Indioceanicola profundi: one gene and its partner. The protein of the gene in region 1 binds, or shares a complex with, the protein of each later gene. Links are inferred from orthologs where the notes say so. Each region holds a gene or a part of one and is shown on either strand. Other genes may lie near its edges. The genes, in order: DOL89_RS04825 and eno.

What was found.
Region 2: the proteins of DOL89_RS04825 (region 1) and eno are in contact, whole or in part, in a solved structure (PDB 2FYM), measured with the Escherichia coli proteins. The link is inferred for Indioceanicola profundi from one-to-one orthologs.

Annotation. Positions count from the first base shown.
Region 1 is NZ_CP030126.1:1,026,204-1,032,732, forward strand. Bases 1-3,633 are described here. They hold DOL89_RS04825 (Rne/Rng family ribonuclease), read right to left. Parts: upstream 3,321-3,633; coding sequence 201-3,320; downstream 1-200. Other genes in these bases: tenA (thiaminase II), read left to right, coding at 1-45. Also shown: DOL89_RS04830 (N-acetylmuramoyl-L-alanine amidase family protein), read left to right, coding at 4,047-5,303; DOL89_RS04835 (penicillin-binding protein 1A), read left to right, coding at 5,413-6,529. UniProt on the Escherichia coli protein: Endoribonuclease that plays a central role in RNA processing and decay. Required for the maturation of 5S and 16S rRNAs and the majority of tRNAs. Also involved in the degradation of most mRNAs.
Region 2 is NZ_CP030126.1:1,360,532-1,366,368, forward strand. The notes cover bases 2,897-5,837. They hold eno (phosphopyruvate hydratase), read right to left. Parts: upstream 5,037-5,837; coding sequence 3,756-5,036; downstream 2,897-3,755. Other genes in these bases: pdhA (pyruvate dehydrogenase (acetyl-transferring) E1 component subunit alpha), read right to left, coding at 2,897-3,061; DOL89_RS06470 (FtsB family cell division protein), read right to left, coding at 3,246-3,605; DOL89_RS06480 (lysophospholipid acyltransferase family protein), read right to left, coding at 5,178-5,807. Outside these bases: DOL89_RS06455 (pyruvate dehydrogenase complex dihydrolipoamide acetyltransferase), read right to left, coding at 1-598; DOL89_RS06460 (pyruvate dehydrogenase complex E1 component subunit beta), read right to left, coding at 626-2,020; more of pdhA, read right to left, coding at 2,048-2,896. UniProt on the Escherichia coli protein: Catalyzes the reversible conversion of 2-phosphoglycerate (2-PG) into phosphoenolpyruvate (PEP). It is essential for the degradation of carbohydrates via glycolysis.

The DNA of each region.
Region 1 (6,529 bases):
CTGGAAGCCGGGTTCTGGGACATGGGCCTGTCGCTCGCGGATTGAAGCTGTCGGAACCTCAGGCGGGATCGAGCCCTGAACGGGCAGGGGCTGACATTGGGCGGAGAACTCCGTCTGTCTCAATTCCGATCGGTCGAAGGCAATGAAAAATGGGGAGGCCTCGCGGCCTCCCCATTTTTCATTTCAGCCCGGTATGGGCCTCAGTTCTTCACCAGTCGGCTCCACCAGCCCTTCTTGGGCTTTTCCACCGGCGGGTTCACCGTGATCGCCGGGTTGGCGGGTACATCCTCCGCAGATGCGGCGGCAGGCGCATCGGTCGCTTCCGGAGCGGGCGCAGCCCCAGCGGCCGGAGTTGCCGACGCTTCGGCAGCAGGTGCTTCGGCGACAGGTGCTTCGGTGGCCGCAGCCTCCGGAGCAGCCTTCTTCCGGCTCCGCGTCGCGCGCTTCTTCGGCGCGGGCGCTTCGGCGGCTTCGGGCGCGGCGTCCTCAGTGGCCTTTTTCCGGCTACGGGTGGCGCGCTTCTTCGGAGCAGGAGCCTCCTGGGCCGGAGCTTCCTCGGTCACCGTTTCGCCCGGAGGGGCGACATCAGCGGTGGCCGCCATCGCCTCCGGCGTGGCGCTTTCCGCGGCGGGGACAGCATCAGCGGTCGTCACCTCGGGCGTGGTGATGTCCGACGCATCCGCCTCGGAGACGTCGGCAGCAGGCTGTGCACCGGCAATCCCGGCGGCGTCGCCTTCCGCCGTGTCGGCGGACTGCTGCATCTCCTCCTCACGCTGGCGGGCACGACGGCGACCGCCGCGCTTGCCACGGCGGCGCTTCCGGCGACTGTCGCCATTGGCATCGTGGCTGTTCTCGCCCTCGGCAGACTGCTGGCCTTCGGTCTCATCGCCTTCGTCGTCGTCCTCGCCTTCCTCGGCATCGAAGCCTTGAGCGACCTCCGCTTCGGGCTTGGATTGATCCTCGGCGGGACCGAAGGCCTGCTGCTCACCCTCGCCACGGTCGGTATCACGGTCCCGGCCACGACGGCGACGGCGGCGACGGCGACGATCGCGGTCCCCATTGCCGTTCTGTTGGTGCCCGTTGGCGGCATCCCCATTGGCGGCCTCAGCCTCGACCTCCTCCGGATCGTCTTGCTCGACCTCGTCCAGGTCGGTGGCCTCGGCCTCCAGCGCGCGGTCGGTCTCGGCAAAGACGCGCTCCGCGGTGATGGCGGCCACAGGCGCATCCTCACCCGGAAGCTTGGCACGGATGCGCTCCAGCCGGTGGGCCGGCGGGATCAGGCTGTCGTCTGCGGATAGATACACCCGGAACCCGTAGCGCCGCTCGATGGCGTTGAGCATGTCGCGCTTCTGGTTGAGGATATAGAGCGTGATCTGAGTCGCCGCGGTGACGGTGATCTCGCTCGAGCGGCGACGGATGCCTTCCTCCTCGATGGCACGCAGCACCGCAAGCGCGGCGCTCTCCAGCGAGCGGATATGCCCGGTGCCCTCGCAATGCGGGCAGCGCTCGAAGTTGATCTCCTGGAGGGAGGGGCGCAGGCGTTGCCGCGACAGCTCCAGCAGACCGAAGGAGCTGATCCGGCCGAGCTGGATGCGGGCGCGGTCGGCCTTCATGGCCTCCTTCAGGCGCTTCTCGACGGCCGCGTTGTTACGGCCTTCCTCCATGTCGATGAAGTCGATGACGATCAGACCGGCCAGATCGCGGAGACGGAGCTGGCGTGCCACCTCGTCCGCCGCTTCCAGGTTGGTCTTCAGCGCCGTCTCCTCGATGTTCCGCTCCTTGGTGGAGCGGCCGGAGTTGACGTCGATGGCGACCAGCGCCTCGGTCTGGTTGATGACCAGATAGCCGCCCGACTTGAGCTGGACCACCGGGTTGAACATGGCGTCGATCTGGTCCTCCACCTGATAGCGGTGGAAGAGCGGGATCTCCTCCTGATAATGCTGGACCCTCCTGGTGTGGCTGGGCATCAGCATGCGCATGAATTCGCGCGCGGTGCGGTAGCCCTGCTCGCCCTCCACCCAGATATCATCCACATCCTGCGAATAGAGATCGCGGATGGAGCGCTTGATCAGGTTCGCTTCCTCATAGATCAGCGCCGGGGCAACGGACTGCAGCGTCTGCTCCCGGATATTGTCCCAGAGGCGCATCAGATATTCGAGGTCGCGCTTGATCTCCGGCTGGGAGCGCTCGATACCCGCCGTGCGCAGGATCACCGACATGCCGTCGGGAATATCCAGCCCCTCCAGCAGGTCCTTCAGGCGCTTGCGGTCGGCCGGGTTGGTGATCTTGCGGGAAATGCCGCCGCCGCGCGGGGTGTTCGGCATCAGCACGCAGTAGCGGCCGGGCAGGGACAGGTAGGTGGTCAGCGCCGCACCCTTGTTGCCGCGCTCCTCCTTCGTCACCTGTACCAGCAGGATCTGCCGGCGCTTGATGACTTCTTGGATCTTGTAGCTCTTCAGCGGGCGGACGGAGCGGGGTTTGCGGACGTCCTCCACCTCCTCCTCGACCGACTCCGCCGGTTCGGCGGACATGGCAACGGTCTTGGGCTTGCGACGGCGGACCGGCTTCTTCTTCTCACCCTCGGCCGGAGCGGCTCCATCGGCGGCCTGAGCCGCCTGATCGCCGGCATCCGCGCCCTCGGCAGGCGTCTCAGCGGCGGCTTCGCCCGCCTTCTCCGCCTTGGTCTTGCGGGGGCGACGGGCCGTGGTGCGCTTCTTCGGCTTGGCCGGCTCTTCGGCGGGAGCCTCGGTCACCGTCTCGTCCGGGGCGGCGACGGTCTGTTCGGCCGGGGAGGCCAGGGGGCTTTCGCCCTCGGCGCCCTCCAGCGGGGCGATAGCATGCGCCTCGGAGGAAGGGCCGCTTTCGTCCGCGGCATCATCGCCATTTCCGGCGGGCAGGGCGGGGGCGGTGCCGCCGACCTCGTCCACCGGTTCATCGCCGGCGGGAACATCCTCGACGCCGCTGCCGCTCTCGGCTTCAGCCTCGGCCAGTTCGGGCGCGGAGGCTTCATCCTCTTCCCGCTCCTCGCGGGCGGCGCGCTCATATTCCCGCATCAGCGCTTCGCGGTCAGCGACCGGGATGCGGTAATAGTCGGGGTGGATTTCGGAGAAGGCGAGGAAACCGTGCCGGTTCCCGCCATACTCGACGAAGGCGGCCTGGAGCGACGGCTCCACCCGGATGACCTTCGCGAGATAGATGTTGCCCTTGAGCTGCTTTCTGGAGGCGATTTCGAAATCGAGCTCTTCCAGCTTGTTCCCATTCACGACGACAACCCGGGTTTCCTCCGGATGCGTCGCGTCCACAAGCATACGCTTGGCCATATGTTTTCCCCATGGCTGCGCCAGTCCATCCGCGCGACCCACGGCGGGACAGGCGCGCCACCTGTCTGAGCGAAGCTGCTCGGCGCGGGCCCGATCTTCCCGCCGAACGGCGCTCATCCGAGGCTGCCAGGACGGGGAGGGCACCCTTGCCGGGCCTTCCGGAGGTTCAACTTCCGGAAAGCCAGCTTCGAGTTTCTACTTCACCGCTGATCCAGGAAGCGTCGCGATCCGCGGATGCGGGGCGGAAAGCGTTCGGCCTGCCGCGCAAGCCCGGGAGGCGACGCCCCACCCGCCAAAGGCGAGCGGTGCTGGATGCGGTTTGTCGCGACCGTGAAGATAAACACTCGCTACCCCGTTCCACAATGAAAGAATTGGTCCGTTGAATTTATTGGTCCCGCTTTCGGCAGTTTGGCTGGCGGACGGCAGCCTGATAAGATGGCGTCTCATCATCCGTCTTGAGTGCATTGATTCTTCTAGGGTACACAGAAGGGCAAGATTCGACGGCGGCGCGCAGGAGGGGGCGCGGTGACGGTGAGACAATCCAGGGCACCAGGGCGAATCCAGCCCCGCCGCGGCCACTGCCGGCTGCAGGCGGCAATCGGCGTTTGCGTCCGGGGGCTCTTCCTGTTGCTTCTCGCCATCGCAGGACTTTGCCCGGCACCCTCTGCCCTCGCGCAGCCGCAGGCGGTCCAGGCGGCTGCGCTGCCTGGGATCGGCGCTGCGCCGGTGGCGACCGAGATGCGGCTCGGCGTGCATCCCGACAAGACCCGCTTCGTTATGGAGCTGAGTCGGGAAACGGCCTTCCGGCTGGTGACGGAGCGCGACCCCTGGCGCGTTGCAATCGACCTTCCCGAGATCGCGTTCATGCCGCCCGCCATGCCCGCCGGCCGCGGCCTGATCGGGCGCTTGCGACGTGAACCGGCGTCCAGCGGGGTGCGGATCGTGTTGGATACCACATCTCCGGTACGCGTCGCCTGGGCCGAGGTGATTCCTCCCCGTGACGGCAAGCCGCCGCGCTTCGTTCTGGATCTGGTGCAGGTGGATGCGACGGGCTTCGTCGCTGCCGTTCTGCAAGGCGGGACCGCACAGTCTGCGCTGCCGGCCGTGGCTGCAACGCCGGACCTCCGGCAGGTACAGCCGCCGGCACGCAGCGCGGCTCCCGCGGCGAAGCCCCCGCCCGAACCGCAACTTGCCGCTTCTGTGGCCCTGACGTCCCGACTGGTGCCGGCTGCGGTGTCCGGCATGGGGGTGGCGGTGCCGGTGCCCCGCGCGAAGCCGACTCCGCCAAGCAAGCCTCTCATCGTTCTCGATCCCGGACATGGCGGCCAGGACCCCGGCGCTATCGCCGTGACCGGCGCCAAGGAGAAGGACATCACCCTGGCCGCCGCCCTTGAGCTGCGCCGCCAACTGCTCGCGACCGGGCGGTACCGGGTTGCCATGACCCGCGAAACGGATGTGTTCGTGCGGCTACGGGACCGCGTGGCGAATGCGCGGGCACTGGGCGCCGACCTTTTCATCTCGCTGCATGCCGACAGCATCGGCCGCAAGGAGGTGCGGGGGCTGTCAGTCTACACCTTGTCGGAGAAGGCCACCGACCGGGAGGCCGACATGCTTGCCCAACGCGAGAACCGGGCGGACGCCATCGTCGGCATGGATCTGTCGGGGGAGGCGGACGAGGTGGTCTCCATCCTCATCAACCTCGCCCAGCGGGATACCCGGAACCAGTCTCTCCGCCTTGCCTCACTGACCGTGCGGGAGGTGGGCAAGCAGGTGAAGCTGCTGCCGCATCCACAGCGATCCGCCGGATTTGCGGTGCTGACGGCGCCCGATGTGCCGTCGATACTGGTCGAAATGGGCTATCTCTCCCACCCCGCCGACGCGAAGCTGTTGAGCAGCGCCGGCCACCGGCAGAAACTGGCTCGCGGTCTGGTCAGGGCCGTGGACGACTATTTCGGCGGGCAGATATTCGCCAGCCGGTCATAGGGGCGACATAATCGCACCTGATCTGTAGGATGTCCTGCCCGGCGAGGTCCGCCGGCAGTCCTGCCGCGTTCATTGGGCGGCCCTTCGATCACCTGGACCCGGTACTGCGATGCGTATCCTACTCGGCCTGTTCTCCATCACGCTGCTGCTCGGTATCGCCGCGGCGGCGGCCTTCGTTTGGGGGCTGTGGCACTTCGGGCAGGGCCTGCCGGAGCATCGGCAGCTGGCGGACTACGATCCGCCGGTCTCCACCCGCATCCATGCCGGAGATGGACGCATGATCGCGGAGTTCGCGACGGAGCGGCGGGTGTTCGTACCGATCGAGGCGATTCCCAGGCGCGTCGCCCGCGCCTTCGTCTCGGCCGAGGACCAGAACTTTTTCGAGCATTCGGGCGTGGACTGGATCGCCGTGGCGCGAGCCGTGGCCCAGAACGTCCAGAATGTTGCCCAGGGCCGGCGGCTGATCGGCGCTTCGACGATCACCCAGCAGGTTGCTCGTAACTTCCTTCTTTCCAATGAGGTGAGCTGGGAGCGCAAGATCCGGGAGGCAATCCTGGCCCACCGGATCGAGCGGGCCATGGGCAAGGACCGCATCCTCGAGCTGTATCTGAACGAGATTTTCCTTGGCAACCGCTCCTATGGCGTGGGTGCCGCGGCGCTGGCCTATTTCGACAAATCGCTGGATGAGCTGACCATCGCGGAATCGGCGTTCCTGGCGTCCTTGCCCAAGGCGCCGGACCGGTATTACCGGGAGCGGTTCCGCGGCGCGGCCATTGCACGGCGCGACTACGTGATCGGCCGCATGCTGGAGGATGACTACATCACGCCGGCGGAGGCCGAGGAGGCCCGGGCCGAGCCCCTGACCTTCCGGGCTGAGCGCGGCGTCCAGATGGTTCAGGCCGACTATTTCGTCGAGGAGGTCCGGCGCGAACTGCTGGGCGTTTATGGCGAGCAGAAGCTCTATGGGGGCGGTCTCTCCATCCGCACGACTTTGAACCCGGAAGTCCAGACCATCGCCCGGCGCGAACTGCGCGAGGGGCTGATGGCTTTTGACCGCCGCAAGGGCTGGCGCGGCCCGGTCACCCGGTTGGAGAATTTCGATGGCTGGAAGGACCAGCTCGCCGCCGTCGACAAGCCCGCAGGAGCCGAAGAGTGGCAACTTGCCGTCGTGCTGGAGACCACGCCGGAGGAGGCGCAGGTCGGGCTCACCGACGGAAGCCGCGGGC
Region 2 (5,837 bases), 340 kb from region 1 along the record:
CCGGAGCCGGGGCGGCCTTCGCCGCCTGGGCCGGCTTGCCGCCCTTCAGCGCCGTCTCGACATCCGCCTTCACGATCCGGCCATTCGGGCCGGAACCCTGCACGCCGGACAGATCCAGGCCAGACTGCTCCGCCATGCGGCGGGCAAGCGGGCTGGCGAACACGCGGTCGCCGCCACCATGGGCCGGCTGGGCGGATGCCGTGGGACCGACATCGCTCTTCGGCGCCACGGCATTGTCCTGCGGACCGGGCTGGCCGTAGGACGGAACCGCGGCCTGAACCTCGACCTTCTCCGGCTGCGGAGCGGCAGCCGGCTTCGGGGCGGGCTTGCCGGCGGAAAGGGCGGATTCATCCTCCCCCTCCTCCAGCAGCAGGGCGATGGGCGTGTTCACCGCGACACCGTCGGTGTCGTCGGCGATCAGGATCTTGCCCAGCTTGCCCTCATCCACGGCCTCCACTTCCATGGTGGCCTTGTCGGTCTCGATCTCGGCCAGCACATCGCCGGACTTGACCTCGTCCCCTTCCTTCTTCAGCCACCGGGCCAGCTTGCCCTCCGTCATGGTGGGCGACAGGGCCGGCATCAGGATCTCGATCGGCATACTCGTTCCTCCCGGGCGGTCCGGCGCTCAGCGACGGTAGGTGACGGCCTTGACGGCCTTGACGACGTCGTCGGGCTGGGGAAGCGCCAGCTTCTCCAGATTGGCGGCGTAAGGCAGCGGAACGTCCTTCGCATGCACGCGCACGACCGGCGCGTCCAGATAGTCGAAGGCGTGCTCCATCATCAGCGCGGACATCTCCGCACCCAGGCCGGCGAAGGCCCAGCCTTCCTCCACATTGACCAGACGGTTGGTCTTCTTCACCGAATTGACCACCGTCTCCACATCCAGCGGGCGGATGGTGCGGAGGTCGATGACCTCGCAGGAGATGCCCTCCTCCGCCAGCCGCTCAGCCGCGGCCAGGGCATGGGCCACCATCAGCGAGTAGGCCGTGATGGTCACGTCGGTGCCCTGGCGGATCACCTTGGCGCGGCCGATCGGGATGATGAAGTCCGGATCGGTCGGCACCGGGAAGGAGTGACCGTAGAGGATCTCGTTTTCCAGCACGATGACCGGATTCGGATCGCGGATCGCCGCCTTCAGCAGCCCCTTGGCATCGGCCGCCGTATAGGGTGCGACCACCTTCAGGCCCGGCACATTGGCGTACCAGCTCGTGAAGTCCTGGCTGTGCTGCGCCCCCACCCGCGCCGCGGCGCCGTTCGGACCGCGGAACACGATGGGGCAGCCCATCTGGCCGCCGGACATGTACAACGTCTTGGCGGCGGAGTTGATGATGTGGTCCATCGCCTGCATTGCGAAGTTCATGGTCATGAACTCCACGATCGGGCGCAGGCCGCCGAACGCAGCGCCGACACCAAGGCCAGCAAAGCCGTGCTCGGTGATCGGCGTATCGATCACGCGCTCCGGCCCGAACTCCTGCAGCAGGTTCTGGGACACCTTGTAGGCGCCCTGATACTCCGCGACCTCTTCGCCCATCAGGAAGACGGTGGGGTCGCGGCGCATCTCCTCCGCCATGGCATCACGCAGCGCCTCGCGGACGGTCTGCGTCTGCACATTGGCGAAGTACTTGTCCTCGTCGGTCGCTGGCGGTGCGGCCGGCCCCTTGGGCGGGCTGTCCGGCAGGGTAGCCGGGGCCGGCTTGTCGTCGCCCTTCGGCTGCTGCAGCGGCACGCTCTTGGGCGTGATCTCCTCGGTCTGGGCGAGGCTCTCCGTCGGGCTCTCATCCTCGCCGACCAGCGTGGCGATGGGGGTGTTCACCGCCACGCCATCGGTGCCTTCCGGCACCAGGATCTTGGCCAGCGTCCCCTCGTCCACGGCCTCCACCTCCATGGTGGCCTTGTCGGTCTCGATCTCGGCCAGCACATCGCCGGACTTGACCTCGTCCCCTTCCTTCTTCAGCCACTTGGCCAGCTTGCCTTCCGTCATGGTCGGCGACAGGGCCGGCATCAGGACCTGTACGGGCATTCGTCGGTTCCTCCGGATGTCGTCGGCTCAGGATTCCACCAGCACGTCCGTCCACAGTTCGGACGGATCGGGCTCGGGGCTCTGGGTGGCGAACTCGGCAGCCTCGGTGACCACCTGTTTGACCTCGCGGTCGATGACCTTCAGCTTCTCCTCGTCGGCGACGCCGTCGTCGAAAAGCCGCTTCTTCAGATTGTCGATGGGGTCGCTTTCCGACCGCATCTTGTTGACCTCCTCCTTCGTCCGGTACTTCGCCGGGTCGGACATGGAGTGGCCGCGATAGCGGTAGGTCTTCATCTCGAGGATCATGGGGCCGTTGCCGGAACGGATGTACTTCACAGCCTCATCGGCGGCGGCCTTCACGTCCAGCACGTCCATGCCGTTCACGGCCTTGCCCGGAATGCCGTAGGCGCTGCCGCGATTGCACAGCTCACCGGCCGAGGCACGCGCCTGGGAGGTGCCCATGGCGTACTTGTTGTTCTCGATGATGTAGAGAACCGGCAGCTTCCAGAGCGCCGCCATGTTGAAGCTTTCGTAGACCTGGCCCTGGTTGACCGCACCGTCGCCCATGTAGCAGACGTTGATGCCGCCATCCTTGTTGTACTTGTGGGCGAAGGCCAGACCGGTTCCGATCGGCACCTGGGCGCCGACGATGCCATGCCCGCCGAAGAACTTCTTCTCGCGGCTGAACATGTGCATTGAGCCGCCCTTGCCCTTGGAGTAGCCCCCGCGGCGGCCGGTCAGCTCGGCCATCACGCCTTTGGGGTCCATCTGGCAGGCCAGCATGTGGCCGTGGTCGCGGTAGCTGGTGATGATGCTGTCACCGGGCTGCAGCGCAGCCTGGATGCCAACAACCACGGCCTCCTGACCGATATAGAGGTGACAGAAGCCGCCGATCAGGCCCATGCCGTACATCTGCCCCGCCTTCTCCTCGAAGCGGCGGATCAGCAGCATTTCACGGTAATAATGGATCAGTTCATCCGGGCCAGGCAGGGATGCGGCTTGCGGTGCCGCGGGCTTGGCGCGGCGTCGGGACGTGGCCACTCGCTCCTCCCTCAAAGAATGTTCGCGCAGGCAACAGGCGTCGCGCCGCAACGTGCCGCTAGTGCTAGCGCCCTGCGAAACTCATTGCAAGCTGTGTGCAGTGCAATACGCTGTTTTGGCACGCATTTTTGGGATTAACCTTGAACAGGCTAATCGAAGCGTTTTCAGCGGCTTAGGTAGGAAATCAGGGGACGCTCTGCGCCGGATGCGGGTCAGGCCGTCCCGGAAGGAGGATCACCAGATCATCCGGATGCGTGTGGTTGAGCTGGGCGCGCGCCCGCTCCTCCAACATATCCGGGTCCAGGCTGTCGGGCCGCAGCAGGGTGGTACGGCGCTCCAGCTCGATACGTTCGGATCGCACCTGCTCCAGCACGCGCTCCGCCTCCTCCACTTCGCCCTGCAGATGCGTCAGCGCGACGAGGCCGCGGTCGCCCTGAACCGTATGATAGGCGAAGTAGGCCACCACAAACGCCCCGAGGACCGGCCCCACGATCTGGCGGAGCAGGCGATTGATTCCATTGAAGAAGGGGCGTGCGGCGATCATGTCGGCATGGAATCATGGGCTATCCAGGCCGTCAAATAGAAAACGCGTTCGACAAGAATTGTCCGAAGCCCTAACTGAAATCGCACAAGAAAAAGGGGCAGCCCGGCGGGCTGCCCCAATACCTAGCGTTGGTGAAGTCTCCTGGCGTCCTCAGCCGCGCTTCAGAGCGCTGCGCCCCGGATAGACGGCGGCATAACCCAGCCCCTCCTCGATCCGAATCAGCTGGTTGTACTTGGCGATCCGGTCGGACCGGGAGAGCGAACCGGTCTTGATCTGCCCGCAGTTCGCTGCCACCGCCAGATCCGCGATAGTGGAATCCTCGGTCTCGCCGGAGCGGTGGGACATGACGGCGGTGTATCCGTTGGTCTGGGCGATGCGCACCGCTTCCAGGGTCTCGGTCAGGGTGCCGATCTGGTTGACCTTGACCAGGATGGAATTGGCCAGGCCCTTGGAAATCCCGTCGGACAGGCGCGCCGGGTTCGTCACGAACAGGTCGTCGCCGACGAGCTGGCACTTGGAACCGATGGCATTGGTCAGAGCCTTCCAGCCCTCCCAATCATCCTCGGCCATGCCGTCCTCGATGGAGACGATTGGATACTTTCCGATCAGCTCCTCCCAGTAACGGGCCATGCCGGCCGGATCGAGGCTCTTGCCCTCGCCTTCCAGCTCATACTTGCCGTTCTTGAAGAACTCGGTGGACGCGGCGTCGAGAGCCAGCAGAACATCGTCGCCGGGCTTGTAACCAGCCGCTTCGACCGCCCGCATGATGAAGTCGAGCGCCTCGGTCGTGGATTTCAGGTTCGGCGCGAAGCCGCCCTCGTCGCCCACAGCCGTGTTATGGCCCGCGTCCTTCAGCTTCTTCTTCAGCGCGTGGAAGATTTCGGCGCCCATGCGGATGGCGTCGGCGCAGCTCTCCGCCCCCACCGGCATGACCATGAATTCCTGAATGTCGATCGGGTTATCCGCATGCGCGCCGCCATTGATGATGTTCATCATCGGCACGGGCAGGATACGGGCATTGGTCCCGCCGACGTAACGGTAGAGCGGCTGCTCCAGCTCTTCAGCGCTCGCGCGGGCGGTAGCCAGGCTGACACCGAGGATGGCGTTGGCACCCAGGCGCGACTTGTTCGGCGTTCCGTCCAATTCGATCATGGTGCGGTCGATGGCGACCTGCTCGGTCGACTCCAGGCCGGCCAGTGTGTCGAAGATTTCGCCATTCACCGCCTCGACGGCCTTGCGCACGCCCTTGCCGAGATATCGGTCCTTATCGCCGTCGCGCAGTTCGACGGCCTCGTGCGCGCCGGTGGAAGCCCCCGACGGAACGGCCGCACGGCCGAGCGCCCCGGTTTCCAGCCGAACCTCCACCTCGACGGTGGGATTGCCGCGGCTGTCGAGAATCTCGCGGGCGGTGATGTCGATGATGGCGGACATTGGCTGCGCTCTCCTCCTTGTAGGACGCATCGCCGCCCGGAGGATGGTCCGGACGCGCACGGTCAGGCCATCCCCATAGCCGCCGTAACCGCCGGGAGCAAGGGGAAGCGTGGCGTCCGGAAGGCTTACCGCTCGACTGGCCTATGCAGCCAATGCTTCCGTTTCCTTGGTGGTGAGCGGCCGATCCATCGTGCGCTTCGCACCTTTGGTGCCTATGTAGAAGTCGGAAATGCGGGCCAGATCGGCCGCAATGCTCTCCGTCATCCAGAGCAGTTCGCCGAACCGTACCTTACGACGACCGTAATCCAACGCGCAGGGCAGAATGGGAACTCCGGCGGCGCGCGCGATATGCCAGAATCCGCTCTTCCAGTGCTGGCTCTCGCTGCGAGAGCCATCCGGCGCGATGGCCATGGCGAGCTTGTCGGCATTACGGAAGCGTTCGGCAACTTGACCGACCACACCGCCTGCCTTCCGGCGATCCACGCCGAAGACCCCGCACCAGCGCATCAATGCACCAAGCGGCGGCTTCATCAGCGTGTGCTTGCCCATGATCTTGATATCGATACCAAGTGCCAGCGCGGCACCCATCACGACATAGAAGTCCCAATTTGACGTATGCGGCGCGCCGATGCAGATGAACTTCGGAACGTCCGGCACTTCCCCTTCGAAGCTCCAGCCACCCAGCCGGAGCATGGTGCGGCCGGCCCATCGGGACAGGGCGCTGCCGCGACGGGGTACGGATGCGCCAATCGAGGGGACACTCAGGGACATCGTTCAGGCCTCGTCGGTCGAAATGGTCCC